Regions from separate parts of the Pantoea sp. X-Soil-TKNS-1211 genome, predicted to be linked through region 1. Evidence: predicted binding sites of a transcription regulator. Region 1 holds the regulator's gene; each other region holds the start of a gene.
What was found. The regulator CRP, encoded in region 1, controls carbon source genes, mostly activating them, when cyclic AMP is high. The targets are predictions, from matches to a motif close to ATGTGANNNNNNTCACAT.

Region 1 (3,518 bases):
CATGGTGGTCATCAGAATCCAGTAAGGTTTGGGGATATTGAAGAACAGCGCCAGCGAGCTACCAAACATCAGCATCACGGCAAAACGTGCAGCGGTGCGTAAGGCGGGTGATTTCAGCGACAGATAGCTGCGCAACGCCGGAAAAAATGGCAGACGCCGTTGGCGGTCGGCCATCAGATCACGGGTATACAGCGGTTTCTGGGTGCGCAACACGCGCGCAATGCGGCTGAAGTGATACAGACAGAAGTTACCCACCGGATTATCCGGGTGCTGGCGGGCAATTTTTTCCAGCGCCCCCAGCTGCTTATCCATTTGAAACCGTTCCGGCAATTGGTGATACAGAATGGCATCAGCCAGCAGGCGCAGACGAGCCGAGATGACTTTGGCATTCCAGCGAATCACCGCCTCGGCATGGCTCTGTTCCACCAGCTTTTGCACTTCTTCCGGCTGATGCAGGCTGACGGAGATGTGTTCTTGCAAATCGAGCGCCACCTGAAAGGCGCGCGTCAGGCGTTTATGGCTGTTATCACGGCTGGCCGACAACATATGCATCTGCTGATAACAGGTGGTGATCAGATCGACCGCTTTCTGCTGGCGTGCCAGCAGCGGCGGCAATGCTTTCTCCGGGTCAGTCAGCTGCGTCAGCAGGGTATACTTGGCATCGCAATAATCCGCCAGCTCACGGTACAGCAGGCTTAGCGACTCGCGCATTGGCTGCTCTTTCCACAGCCAAAACCAGAACCAGTTAAACAGCCCGTACCACAAGGTGCCACCGATATAGAGAAGTGGTGGCACCCAGACAGGCATGCGTCCCACCAGGCTCAGGGTAAAGATGGAGGCGATCAGTGTGGCGGGTAACAAACGGCCATGCAGCGGGCTGATCTCACCGGTCACGCCCACTAACAACGGCAGCACCAACAGAATCAACGGCAGAGGGACGTGATAATCCGTCAGCCATTGAATCAGAAAGCTGCCGGTCGCAAACAGGGAACCGCCAATAATCAGGCGTTTAAAGAAGCGCTTATGCGGCGTATCGAGGCCAGCGATGTTGCAACAGGCGGGTACTAAGGAAAACAGCAGGCCTTTTTGCAGGTCGCCAAACAGCCAGCCGAGAGCCACGGGCAGGCACAGCACCAGCGTTTGCCGCAGGGCGTAGTTAACTTCGGGATGATAGATGATTCGACGCCACATCAGCTCATCGCAGACAAAAACGGCGCGATGCTGCCATCACGCCGTGGGTGAGAAGAAATTAGCGGGTGCCGTAAACGACGATGGTTTTACCATGTGCGGAGATCAGGTTTTGATCTTCCAGCATTTTCAGAATACGGCCAACTGTCTCACGTGAGCAGCCGACGATCTGACCAATTTCCTGACGGGTGATTTTGATCTGCATCCCGTCCGGGTGGGTCATGGCATCAGGCTGTTTGGCCAGATTGAGCAGCGTCTGCGCAATGCGACCGGTCACATCAAGGAAGGCAAGGTTGCCTACTTTTTCTGATGTCACCTGCAGGCGACGTGCCATCTGCGCCGAAAGACGCATTAAAATATCCGGGTTTACCTGAATCAGCTGACGGAATTTTTTGTAGGAAATTTCAGCCACTTCGCAGGCAGTTTTAGCTCGTACCCAGGCACTACGTTCCTGACCTTCTTCAAACAGGCCAAGCTCGCCGATGAAATCCCCCTGGTTGAGATAGGAGAGGATCATCTCTTTGCCTTCTTCATCTTTGATCAGTACCGCAACGGAACCTTTCACGATGTAGTAGAGCGTTTCCGCTTTCTCACCCTGATGAATCAGGGTGCTTTTGGATGGATATTTGTGAATATGGCAATGGGACAGGAACCATTCGAGTGTAGGGTCTGTTTGCGGTTTGCCGAGAACCATTCGCTATTATCCTCTGTTGTAATCGTGCCCAAAACACAGGGGGCAGTTTTCCCTGTCAGGCGGTGAAATCGTAGAGCGCTTCCTGTAAAGGAAAATTATTCGGGTGGACTCTTAAGCCAGGCTTCTGATTCTTCCCGCCTTCGTCTATTGCGACGAAAATATTTTCAGCACTGTTTGTAGCACAGCTTTTGCTAGCTGTCTTCTGTTGTCTCGCTTCAGCAAAAGGGCGATTAGTCTGGATTGCTGTTTCTCAGGTGAAAGCGTACTCTGGCGGCAAATCAGCCGATTCAGGAGAAAGAATAATGCAGGCACGGGTTAAATGGGTGGAAGGGCTTACCTTTCTCGGAGAATCCTCATCAGGTCACCAGATATTAATGGATGGCAATTCGGGCGACAAAGCACCGAGTCCGATGGAGATGGTGCTGATGGCGGCAGGCGGTTGCAGCGCGATTGACGTAGTGTCCATCCTGCAAAAAGGGCGCAACGATGTGGTGGATTGTGAGGTAAAACTCACCTCCGAACGTCGTGAAGAAGCGCCACGCATTTTCACACTTATCAACCTGCATTTTATTGTCAGCGGCAAAGCGCTGGGTGATAAAGCGGTGGCGCGGGCGGTTGACCTGTCGGCAGAAAAATATTGCTCGGTGGCGATTATGCTGGGTAAAGCAGTAGAAATCACCCACAGCTACGAGGTTATCGAACTCTAGCTCGAACGTAGCGGCGCGATTCATCGCGCGGATTTTTCCCGCAGCGCGCACCATCTTGCGCGATAAATCGCGCCGCTACATTATTCGATCCGTTTGCCTTCAATCAGTCGCTGCACCAGCGGCGTCATAATCAGCTCCATCGCCAGCCCCATCTTGCCGCCGGGCACCACCAGGGTGTTCATATGTGAAATGAAAGAACCCTGAATCATCGCCAGCAGATAGGGAAAGGCAATGCCTTCCAGCCCGCGAAAATGGATCACCACAAAGCTTTCATCCAGCGACGGAATTTCACGCGCGGCAAACGGATTGGAGGTATCAACGGTCGGCACGCGTTGGAAGTTGATATGGGTACGTGAGAACTGCGGGGTGATGAAGTTGATGTAGTCCTCCATCGAACGCACCACCGAATCCATCACCGCTTCGCGGGAATGGCCGCGCTCGCTGGTATCGCGAATCAGCTTTTGAATCCACTCAAGGTTGACGATCGGCACTACGCCCACCAGTAAATCGACATGTTCGGCCACGTTGTGCTGCTGCGTCACCACGCCGCCATGCAAGCCTTCATAGAACAACACATCAGTGTTTTCCGGCAGCGGCTGCCACGGGGTGAAGGTGCCTGGCACCTGGTTCCATGGCACGGCTTCGTCATAAGTGTGCAGATATTTGCGCGACTGGCCGAGACCGGTTTTACCGTACTGCCTGAAGGTCTGCTCCAGCAGGCCAAAATCGTTCGCCTCTGGCCCGAAATAGCTGATGTGGCGGCCAAGATCGCGCGCTTTACGGATCGCCATATCCATTTCAGGGCGCGTGTAGCGGTGAAAACTGTCACCCTCCACTTCCGCAGCATGCAGATTCAACTGCTGGAATATTTTGCGAAAGGCAAGGCTGGTGGTGGTGGTTCCGGCACCGCTGGAACCGGTGACGGCAAT
Region 2 (3,518 bases), 850 kb from region 1:
TTATTACTGGGATGGTGGTCGCTGGCGCGAGCCGCGTTGGTGGAACGATCGCTATCGTTACCACGATCATCGCTGGTGGCGTCATGAAGAGTGGCGTCGTCATGAGGCGTGGAAACGCGAGCAGGAACGTCGTCGTCATGAGCGCTGGCGTTATGAACATCGCCACGATCATCATGGTCACGGGCACGGGCATGGTCGTGGGCACGACCATTGAAGAACCGACAACAGGTGCGCTCCAGGCGCACCTTGTTTACAACCCCAGCGCCTGCCCTACCAGTAGATAAATATTCAACGCCACCACCAGCGCCACAATCACCCAGCCAATGGTTTGCATCAGACGTGAATTGACCATCTCGTCACCCATCAGTTCGCGGTTGCCGGTAAAGAACAGCAGCGGCACCAGCGCCAACGCGATACCAAAACTCAACAACACCTGACTAAACACCAAAATGCGTGTCGGATCCCAACCAGCCCAGATCACGATAAATGACGGCAGCATGGTAATGGCACGGCGTAACCACAGCGGGATTTGGAAACGGATAAAGCCCTGCATCACCACCTGCCCGGCCAGGGTTCCCACCACCGTGGAGGACAGCCCTGCCGCCACCAGACTCAGACCAAATACCGTCGCCGCCGCGTGGCTTAGCAACGGTTGCAGCGTCAGATACGCCTGATCAAGATCGGCAATACCGGTATGGCCACTGAAGTGAAATGCCGCCGCCGCTGTCGCCATCATTGCCAGATTAACAAACCCAGCGATGGTCATGGCAATCGCCACATCCAGTTTGGTGGAGGAGTAACGCTGCCCTTTGGTGCCCTGATTGCCGTACTGCGTCAGCGCCGAATGCAGATAAATCACGTGCGGCATAATGGTTGCACCGAGTACCCCGGCGGCAAGGAACACCGCATCTGCCGTTGGTAATGACGGCAGCGCCATACCGGTAATCAGCTCACTGACTTTAGGCTGGGAGAAGAACAACTCAACAATATAGGCCGCAGCCACGAACAGCAGCAGCCCGCCTATAACCAATTCGAGGGGCTTTTGTCCGCGATTTTGCAGCATTAGAATAAGGAAAGTGGCAATACCGGTCAGCACTGCGCCCTGAAAAAGCGAGATGCCAAGCAACAACTTAAAGCCAAGCGCAGCACCGATAAATTCGGCCAGGTCGGTCGCCATAGCGATGATTTCAGCCTGTACCCAGTAGAACCACACCGCCGGACGCGGGAAGCGATCGCGAATATGTTCCGCGAGGTTTTTGCCGGTCGCAATCCCGAGCTTGGCGGACATTAACTGGATCAGCATCGCCATAATATTCGCCCAGACCACAACCCACAGCAGTTTATAGCCGTACGCAGCCCCCGCCTGAATATTGGTGGCGAAATTGCCGGGATCGATATAACCGATAGCCGCGATGAAGGCCGGTCCCAGCAAGGCAAGTTTGATCTTTCTGGCTCCGCGAGCGGCGCGCTCTGCGGTGCGGCTTTCTGACATAGTTTTGACCCTGTCTTAACGCTTGTTTACCCGTACAGGTTACGAGGCAGGCGCGGCAAGTGAAATATGGTTATAGTTATCGCTTTAATAGATAGTGCTATAAAGTATAGCCTTTGCTATATCGTACGGTAAAGTCAGGTTTTGCCAAAATGTGTGCAACAGGATTCAATCTACCCTTGGGTCATTTTATAGACAATCACTTTATGGTTATTTTTCTTGTAAAAAGTGTGTGAAGAAGTTGTGATGGTTGAGACTAATCTTAAAAATATGTCGATAGTTAATACTTATAATGTGGTTTAGATCTCGTTTTTAAGTAACGCGTTACATAGAATACGCAGCAAAATACAACCCTCCTCAAATTTGGAGCCGACATGTCCCATATTTTGCACTTTCTTTTGGCATTGGTGGTGGTAGCCGTGCTGGCCTTGTTGGTCAGTCACGATCGTAAAAGCATCCGTATCCGCTATATCGTTCAGCTTCTGGTGATTGAAGTCCTGCTGGCTTGGTTCTTCCTTAACTCGGAAGCCGGTCTCGGCTTTGTGAAGGGTTTTGCTGGTCTGTTTGACCATCTGCTTAAGTATGCAGCAGAAGGCACCAACTTCGTGTTCGGCAATATGAATGAAAAAGGCCTCGCCTTCTTCTTCCTGAATGTGCTGTGCCCGATTGTGTTTATCTCTGCACTGATCGGTATTTTGCAGCATTTTCGTATCCTGCCTTGGGTGATTCGTGGCATCGGTACTGTGCTGTCAAAAATCAATGGCATGGGCAAACTGGAATCCTTTAACGCCGTTAGCTCTCTGATTCTGGGACAATCAGAAAACTTTATCGCCTATAAGGATATCCTCGGCAAAATGTCACAGCGCCGCATGTACACCATGGCGGCTACCGCGATGTCGACAGTGTCTATGTCGATCGTTGGCGCTTATATGACCATGCTGCAACCGAAATATGTGGTTGCTGCGCTGGTGCTGAACATGTTCAGTACCTTTATCGTGCTGTCGCTGATTAACCCGTACCGCGTTGATAGCGAAGAAGATTTGCAGTTGCAGGATCTGCACAAAGGTCAGAGCTTCTTCGAAATGCTGGGCGAATATATTCTTGCCGGTTTCCGCGTGGCGATTATCGTTGCTGCGATGTTGATTGGCTTTATCGCCCTGATTTCCGGCCTGAATGCGCTGTTTGATGTGATCTTCGGCATCAGCTTCCAGGGTGTGTTGGGTTATGTCTTCTACCCGTTTGCCTGGGTGATGGGCGTGCCTTCCAACGAAGCGTTGCAGGTGGGCAGCATCATGGCGACCAAACTGGTCTCTAACGAATTCGTGGCGATGATGGATCTGCAAAAAATTGCCGGTCAGCTGTCACCGCATGCGGAAGGTATTCTGTCGGTATTCCTCGTCTCCTTCGCTAACTTCTCTTCTATCGGGATTGTGGCAGGCGCGATTAAAGGTCTGAACGAAGAACAGGGCAACGTCGTTTCCCGCTTCGGTCTGAAACTGCTGTACGGCTCGACCCTGGTAAGCGTGCTTTCCGCTGCGATTGCCGGTCTGGTGCTGGCATTCTGATGCTAAGGGCGAGCGACAGCTCGCCCTTCTCTTCTTAATTATTCCTATCCGTTATATCCCCCTTTTTTCACAGGTTTCTCCGCGCCCTTCCCTGCTTCACCGCGAAACGCAAAACCTTTGCACAATATTGAATTTCCGTTGCCACCGCCTGCGCCCGTAGCTTTTCTCCATCACCTCACATCAGGAGAACACTATGAGCATTCAGTTTCTTGGCATGATTGGCCACCGCCTCGCCTCAGAAATCATTCCCGCCAGCGGCCCGTTATTTGATAAAGACTACATCGCCCGCTTCGCCCGCGCCCATGAAGACGCCGGGTTTGACCGCATCCTGGTCGGCTACTGGTCTGATCAACCGGACGGTTTTCTCGTCACCGCACAAGCCGCAGCCCATACCTCGACACTGAAATTCCTGCTGGCGCACCGTCCAGGTTTTGTCGCACCGACCCTGGCTGCGCGCAAACTGG
Region 3 (3,518 bases), 1.6 Mb from region 1:
GCCTTGCGGCAATTTATGTTTTTCGTCCATTGCTTCGGTTCTTATGCAGGTGAGGCGGTGACCGCCAAAAAACCCGGCATAGCCGGGCATCAGAAATTATTTTTCTTCTTGTTGTGGCATGTGCCGCCAGATGTACGCGCCACTTAACAGGGTAAACAGCAGGGTAAGACCCGTCAGACCGAACACCTTAAAGTTAACCCAAAACTCCTGTGATAACCAAAACGCAACATAAATATTCGCGAGGCCACAGGCGAGGAAGAAAATCGCCCAGGCAACATTCAGACGTCGCCAGACGCCGTCCGGTAACTGCAACTCTTTCCCCAGCATGCTTTGAATAAGCGGTTGCTTCATAAACCACTGGCTGTACAGCAGCGCCAGTGCAAACAGCGAATAAATCACCGTCACTTTCCATTTGATAAATTCATCGTTATGGAACACCAGCGTCAGGGTGCCAAACACGGCAACCAGCACGAAGGTGATGATGGTCATTTTTTCCAGTTTACGGTACAGCACCCAACTGGCGATCAGTGCAATACCCGTGGCGACCACCAACGCACCCGAGGCGACAAAAATGTCGTAGAGCTTGTAGAAAACGAAGAATACGACCAAAGGAAGAAAATCGAGTAACTGCTTCATAGGATATCCAGTCAGGGGGCGTTAATTAAGGCGCTCGGCGAGCGCCATAATGTTAACGTAACAGCATATACAGCCGGTACAGGTAGATAATCAGGATCGCGGACACCAGGTTCCCCAGGGCGTTCAATACCACCGACGCCACGTTCGCGGGCAACACCGTCAGTGAGGAGAAAAAGAACATCAGCGCGATTTTCGCCAACAGCCAGACAATAATGGCCGGGGCGATCAGTTTCATATTTTTCCACGCCATGCGCATGCTGGCACGCATTGCGCCCATCACACCCATCTTCTCACTCACCAGCATCACCGGGGCCAGCGACAACAGGATCGCCAACATCACGCCCGGCACCATCAGCACCATAAAGCCAATCTGGACCAGCAAGGTGATCAAAAAGGTTTGCAGCAGCAATTTCGGCAGCACAGGCGCGGAAGCACCGATGGCGCGCAGGGCGCTCACACGCTGACCGCTTGATACCATGGGGATCAGGCACAGCATACCGCCCAACAGCAAGGTATTCCCCACCAGTGCCGCAAAGGTGCCCGCCGCCGAGGCACGCAGCAGAATACGTTGCTGCTCCGGTGACATATTCTGTACCAACTCAAATAACGAGGAGGCGCTGTCATCGCTTTGGCTCAACAGCGACAGTTGGTCAGCACCAGGCGTCAGCGCGTGGCCAATAATCACGGTTATAAATGAGGTAAGCAGCGCCATCAGCACAATGGTAATCAGCTGATGGCGCAGAAAATTTCCTGTGTCACGGTATAACGAGCTTGCCGTGATAGACATGTACACTCCTTGAAGAAACCGGGTTAATTAACCCGGCGATTGTACATGTTCTACTGGCGTGCTGGCACCCGGATTAGGATAACTTTCTGTCATCTCAGGTAAAGAAGGATAAAAAAGCGCGGGTAAACCATAGCGCGCCCTGGCCCGATCGCAGGCTTCATTCAGCACGCCACGCTCCCCGGACATGTCAAACTCACGACAAGGCGAGGGACGTTGCTGGTAGATACCGCACGAAACGCAGCCGCCAATCTCACCCTGTAATGCCTCACAGCGTGGTTCACGCGTGTTGGTGCCGCGCATATTGCGCATCAGCAGGCTTAAGGGTTCGGTGAGTTCTACAGGAACGACGCCGCCCGCATCATCAGCTTCGGCCCAATAGAAAGACACACGGAAATGGGCGCAGCAGGCGCCACAGGTCATACAAGGATTAATTGAATCGCTCATTTGATCGCCCGCTTCTCCTAAGCATCGAACCAAAATCAACGGAAGAGAATCAGCAAAGTAGTCACGCTATGAAATTTTCGCAAGGGGATATTTATTACGCCATGTAAGGTGAAAATTGATCTGAATCAATTCATTGTTTTATAAGTGATTTATTTGATTTGATTCAGATGCATTTTGCCTGAAAAAGCGATAGATCTTTGCCACAAACTTCGTCACTACATCAAAAACAAACAAGTAAAGGAGTGAATATGAAACTGGCAAAATGCGCGCTGCTGGTGGCACTGGCGATTCCTCAACTGGCACTGGCTCACGAAGCAGGTGATTTCTTTATGCGTGCCGGTACGGCGACGGTACGACCGACGGAAGGGTCGGATAATGTGCTGGGGATGGGCGGTTTTAGCGTCAGCAATGATACCCAACTGGGGCTGACCTTCACCTATATGGCTACCGATAACATTGGTATCGAACTGCTGGCAGCCACCCCGTTCCGTCATAAAGTCGGTCTGGGACCGACCGGCAATCTGGCAACGGTGCGTCAGTTGCCGCCAACGCTGATGGCGCAATATTACTTTTTCGATAGCAAAAGCAAATTCCGTCCTTACGTCGGTGCCGGTATTAACTACACCACCTTTTTTGATGCCAAATTCAACCAAACCGGACGTGATGCCGGCCTGACTGACCTCAGCGTTAAAGATTCCTGGGGGGCCGCAGGACAGGTGGGTGTGGATTATCAAATCAACCGCGACTGGATGCTCAACGCCTCCGTCTGGTATATGGATATTGACACGACCGTCAAATTTAAAGCCAACGGACAGCAGCAGAATATTGATACCCGCATTGATCCCTGGGTGTTCTTCTTTGGTGTGGGTTATCGTTTCTGATACGGGTTATGACAGCTGAGGGTCGCCATTTATGGCGACCTGGTGCGAATATTATGGATTAAGTGGCAAGGTTTGTGTGGCTTCAGGCTGACCATCATCCGCAAGCGGCGTAAATACGATCTCTTTTTGCAACGGCAGATGGTGCGGGCAGGCCCCATAAACGATGACCGTTTGTCCTGGCAGAATCTTGGTTTCATTCAACATCACAATTGAGTCATCCGGTAACAGCTTGATATCTTTGTCGAGTTGGATTGGCTTTTCACCCGTGTTCGTCACCGTCAGCCTTTGCTCTTTTATTCCCCATACCAGTGGCAGCGTGGCAGACTGCACAGCCTGAGAAAATAGCGAGCATAACAGCAGCGCTGAAGGCACAAGGCAAAGAACTTTAATTGTCCTTGTCATATACGACTTCCTGAGCATGCGCCTCCCGCACGAGACAGGAGGCGATGAGATAATCAACACTCCCCGATAGTTACAGAGAGTGTGATGCGTGATTAACGGCGAACTTTAACTGTTTGGATGGCGGTTGAAGAAAGACCGGTATTCGGATCGGTAATTTTCACCTGAACATCAACATCGAAATCTTTCATTACCACAGAGGCACGATAATCGACCGTCGCAACCTGACCATAGCGATGCTTAAACACAATCTTATTGGCGTTGTTCAACACCGACCATTCAAACTTAGCGTTATTCAGTGCAGCATCCCCCGGCAAGGTTGAATTGGCCGCACTTAAAGTTACGCGTTTATTGGTGGTATTGATGGTGTC
Region 4 (3,518 bases), 320 kb from region 1:
ACGAATCAGTGCCTCCAGACGCGCCGAGACTTCTGCCAGGGCAAAAGGTTTGCACAGATAATCATCCGCCCCCAGCTGCAAACCCTGAACCCGCTGATCGAGCGCATCGCGTGCCGTGAGGATCAACACCGGCACGTCCTGACCTTGTTGCCGCCAGTGGCGCAGGATATCGAGTCCATCTTTTTCCGGCAGTGACAAATCCAGGATCACCGCATCCCAGGGGGCTGATGCCAGCGCCTGAAACCCGGCTTCACCGGAAACAAACCAGTCCACGCTGAAACCGAGTTTGGTCAGGCCGACTTTCAGGCCGTCACCAATTAAGGTGTCGTCCTCAATCAATAAAATCCGCATGTAAATCCCTCCCTGTATCCTGGTGTTATACGAAGCAGAAGGGTTCATGTACAGGATAAATCGCAGCATTTGACCTTATTTTCACGATTTTTAATAAATTGATCAGCCTTAAGATCCTGTTAAGAACTGTATGTTGAAATAGCCCCTGTATCCCGCACATTCATGGAAAAGAGGTGAAATATGAAAAAGCATGCAGCAATTTTTGCGATCGTCGCGCTGGCAGCCATGCCGGTTCTGGCGGCTCAACAGGGGGGATTTGTTGACCCGAATGCGCCTGCCGCACAAAGTCATGCCGGTGGCTTTCAGCCCGGTAACACTAGCGTTGTGACGGTTAAGCAGGCTGAAGAGATGAAGGACGATAGCTGGATCACCGTGCGTGGTTATCTGGACAAGCAAATTGGTAAAGAGGATTACCTGTTCCGCGATGAGACGGGCACCATGAAGGTCGAAATCGATCACAAACGCTGGGACGGACAAACCATTTCGCCCAAAGATCGCGTTGAGCTGACTGGCGAGCTGGATAAGGATTTCAACGCGATTGAGTTGGACGTGAAACAGATCAGAAAACTACCGTAATCTCTCTAAGAGGCTGCTCAGGTAGCCTCTTCTTCGCCAAGCTCCAGCCAGACTGAATGTTCTCCCGGCGTATTCCCCTGGGTCCAATATGCTGCTTTCCAGGCTTTCCCCTGCCAGGTGACTTTATCCTTAGTGGAATAGGACATCGATTTATTCCATTCACGTAGCTGCTCCGGATCAGCAAACTTCCAACCCGCACCATTAACAGGTTCAGACTGGGTCCATTTTGTCGCAATGTATTTAATACCGGCGAAAGTAACCTTATCTCCTGCCATATACGTGCTTTCTTCACCCCAATCTGGAAATTCAGTGGGTTTAGCTGGATTTTCCGGAACGGATGAATACAGCGGGGAAGTGGCGGTCATGGTCACGCGTTTGGTATCTACGTTGCCATCTTTGTCCGTTACGCTGACTTCATAAACCGCGATACCGGTGTGGTTTGCCGGAACCAGTGCTTTGGCTTTGGCCTGATTAACTTCGGTTCTCCAGCCTCCTCCCGGTTTTTCCTGTAGCCAAAAAACACCTTTCCCTTCCGCCACTTTCCAGCTAAAAGAAACGGCATTCTTACTGGCGGAAGCATCCAGTTCAAACAGGACGGATTCGTCCAATGAACTTGTAACGCTGAAATCAGCTGAGACGATCGCGACAGGCCCGATCGCTTCAACCCTTGGTGTTATGCTCACCTCATCAGCATAAGCGGCAGCCACCAATAAAACGGCGATCAAGCTGGCAAGCGCTTTCATTTTAAAATTCATTAGATTCAATCCTCGATGCCTGCGTGGTTACGCACGACAAATACACATTCCGTTACCTATGAAAAAACTTAACATAAGGACCAGAAGGGAATTTCTTCTGGAAACGCAGGGAGTTTCTCTCATTGATTGAGAAAATTCGGGTGCGGTTGTTTGTAGATGTGTTTTTTGGCCCACCAAACTCAAATATTTTCTGGCACAAGCGAAACGTTTCGATGGCGATCACATTTCCGTGATGCCACCATTGAGTTGCTATACATTTTTTATACACTCCGGTCAGCGAAACGTTTCGCTGTGGAGTGGAAGAAATGAAAAAAGGTCGCTTGTTAAATGCTGAAATCTCTCATGTGATTGCCCGTCTGGGTCACACGGATACGCTGGCGATTGCCGATGCGGGTTTGCCCATTCCTGTGGGACCGCAACGTATCGATCTGGCGCTGACGCCGGGTACACCCGAGTTTTTACAGGTTGTTGCGGTGGTTACCCAGGAGATGCAAGTTGAGAGCGCTCTGATGGCGGAGGAGATTAAGCAGTTCAACCCGCAGCTCCATAGCGCACTGCTCGCCGTGCTCGATGCCTTGCAACGACACCAGGGAAATACCATCGCTATTCGTTACACCAGTCATGAACAGTTCAAACAACAGACTCAGCGTAGTCAGGCGGTCATTCGCAGCGGAGAGTGCTCTCCGTATGCGAATGTCATCCTGAGCGCGGGCGTTACCTTCTGAGGTCGCTATGCAACCGTTATTGCAACTCAAAGGGATTGAAAAGTCGTTTCCCGGTGTGAAAGCGCTGAAAGGCGCATCGCTGGCTGTTTGGCCTGGTCGGGTGATGGCGCTGGTGGGCGAAAATGGTGCCGGTAAATCCACCATGATGAAAGTGCTGACCGGTATTTACAGCATGGATGCCGGATCACTGCACTGGCTCGGCAAAGAAACCACTTTTTCCGGGCCAAAATCATCCCAGGAAGCGGGCATTGGCATCATTCACCAGGAACTCAACCTGATCCCGCAACTGACTGTGGCGGAGAACATCTTCCTGGGACGTGAATTTGTGAACCGTTTTGGCCGCATTGAGTGGAAAAAGATGTATGCCGAGGCGGATGCATTGTTGGCGCGTCTGAACCTGCGTTTTAACAGCCATAAGCTGGTGGGTGATTTGTCGATTGGCGACCAGCAGATGGTGGAGATCGCCAAGGTTCTCAGCTTCCAGTCGCGCGTCATCATCATGGATGAGCCGACGGATGCGCTGACCGACACCGAAACCCTGTCGCTGTTCCGCGTGATTAACGAGTTGAAAGCGCAGGGGTGCGGCATCGTCTATATCTCCCACCGTATGAAAGAGATCTTTGAGATTTGCGATGACGTCACGGTGTTCCGCGACGGGCAGTTTATTGCCGAGCGTCCGGTTAGCGAGCTGAGTGAAGAGAGCCTGATTGAGATGATGGTCGGGCGCAAGCTGGAGGAGCAGTACCCGCATCTTGACCAGACGCCAGGCGCGGTGCGTTTACAGGTGGAAAACCTGAGCGGGCCGGGAGTGCATGACGTCAGCTTTAACCTGCGTAAAGGTGAAATCCTTGGTGTTTCCGGCCTGATGGGCGCGGGACGTACCGAATTGATGAAGTTGTTATATGGCGCACTGCCGCGTAGCGGCGGCAAAGTCACGCTGGACGGCCGCGAAGTGGTGACACATGCACCGCAGGATGGTCTGGCGAATGGCATCGTTTATATCTCCGAAGACCGCAAACGCGATGGTCTGGTGCTGGGGATGTCGGTGAAAGAAAACATGTCACTGACCGCGCTGCGTTACTTCAGCCGCGGTAATGGCAGCCTGAAACAC

Region 2: a site for CRP is predicted at 1,782-1,799, ahead of AC6I8W_RS14970 (NupC/NupG family nucleoside CNT transporter). Genes of this name have one in related genera too.
Region 3: a site for CRP is predicted at 1,981-1,998, ahead of ompW (outer membrane protein OmpW). Genes of this name have one in related genera too.
Region 4: a site for CRP is predicted at 1,890-1,907, ahead of rbsD (D-ribose pyranase). Genes of this name have one in related genera too.

What each region holds. Positions count from the first base shown of each region.
Region 1 is NZ_AP035953.1:4,013,678-4,017,195, reverse strand. Features, by position in the region: gene AC6I8W_RS19010 (YccS/YhfK family putative transporter) at 1-1,191, opposite strand, end outside; gene crp (cAMP-activated global transcriptional regulator CRP) at 1,250-1,882, opposite strand; gene AC6I8W_RS19000 (OsmC family protein) at 2,185-2,589, shown strand; gene AC6I8W_RS18995 (phosphoribulokinase) at 2,670-3,518, opposite strand, start outside.
Region 2 is NZ_AP035953.1:3,166,839-3,170,356, forward strand. Features, by position in the region: gene AC6I8W_RS14960 (DUF2502 domain-containing protein) at 1-214, shown strand, start outside; gene AC6I8W_RS14965 (Nramp family divalent metal transporter) at 251-1,492, opposite strand; gene AC6I8W_RS14970 (NupC/NupG family nucleoside CNT transporter) at 1,864-3,054, shown strand; gene AC6I8W_RS14975 (LLM class flavin-dependent oxidoreductase) at 3,248-3,518, shown strand, end outside.
Region 3 is NZ_AP035953.1:2,436,971-2,440,488, reverse strand. Features, by position in the region: gene yciA (acyl-CoA thioester hydrolase YciA) at 1-30, opposite strand, end outside; gene AC6I8W_RS11670 (septation protein A) at 97-636, opposite strand; gene AC6I8W_RS11665 (YciC family protein) at 689-1,423, opposite strand; gene AC6I8W_RS11660 (YkgJ family cysteine cluster protein) at 1,451-1,867, opposite strand; gene ompW (outer membrane protein OmpW) at 2,116-2,748, shown strand; gene AC6I8W_RS11650 (hypothetical protein) at 2,800-3,150, opposite strand; gene AC6I8W_RS11645 (lytic polysaccharide monooxygenase) at 3,243-3,518, opposite strand, start outside.
Region 4 is NZ_AP035953.1:4,334,973-4,338,490, reverse strand. Features, by position in the region: gene qseB (quorum sensing response regulator transcription factor QseB) at 1-351, opposite strand, end outside; gene AC6I8W_RS20495 (YgiW/YdeI family stress tolerance OB fold protein) at 532-927, shown strand; gene AC6I8W_RS20490 (carbohydrate-binding protein) at 945-1,682, opposite strand; gene rbsD (D-ribose pyranase) at 1,988-2,407, shown strand; gene rbsA (ribose ABC transporter ATP-binding protein RbsA) at 2,415-3,518, shown strand, end outside.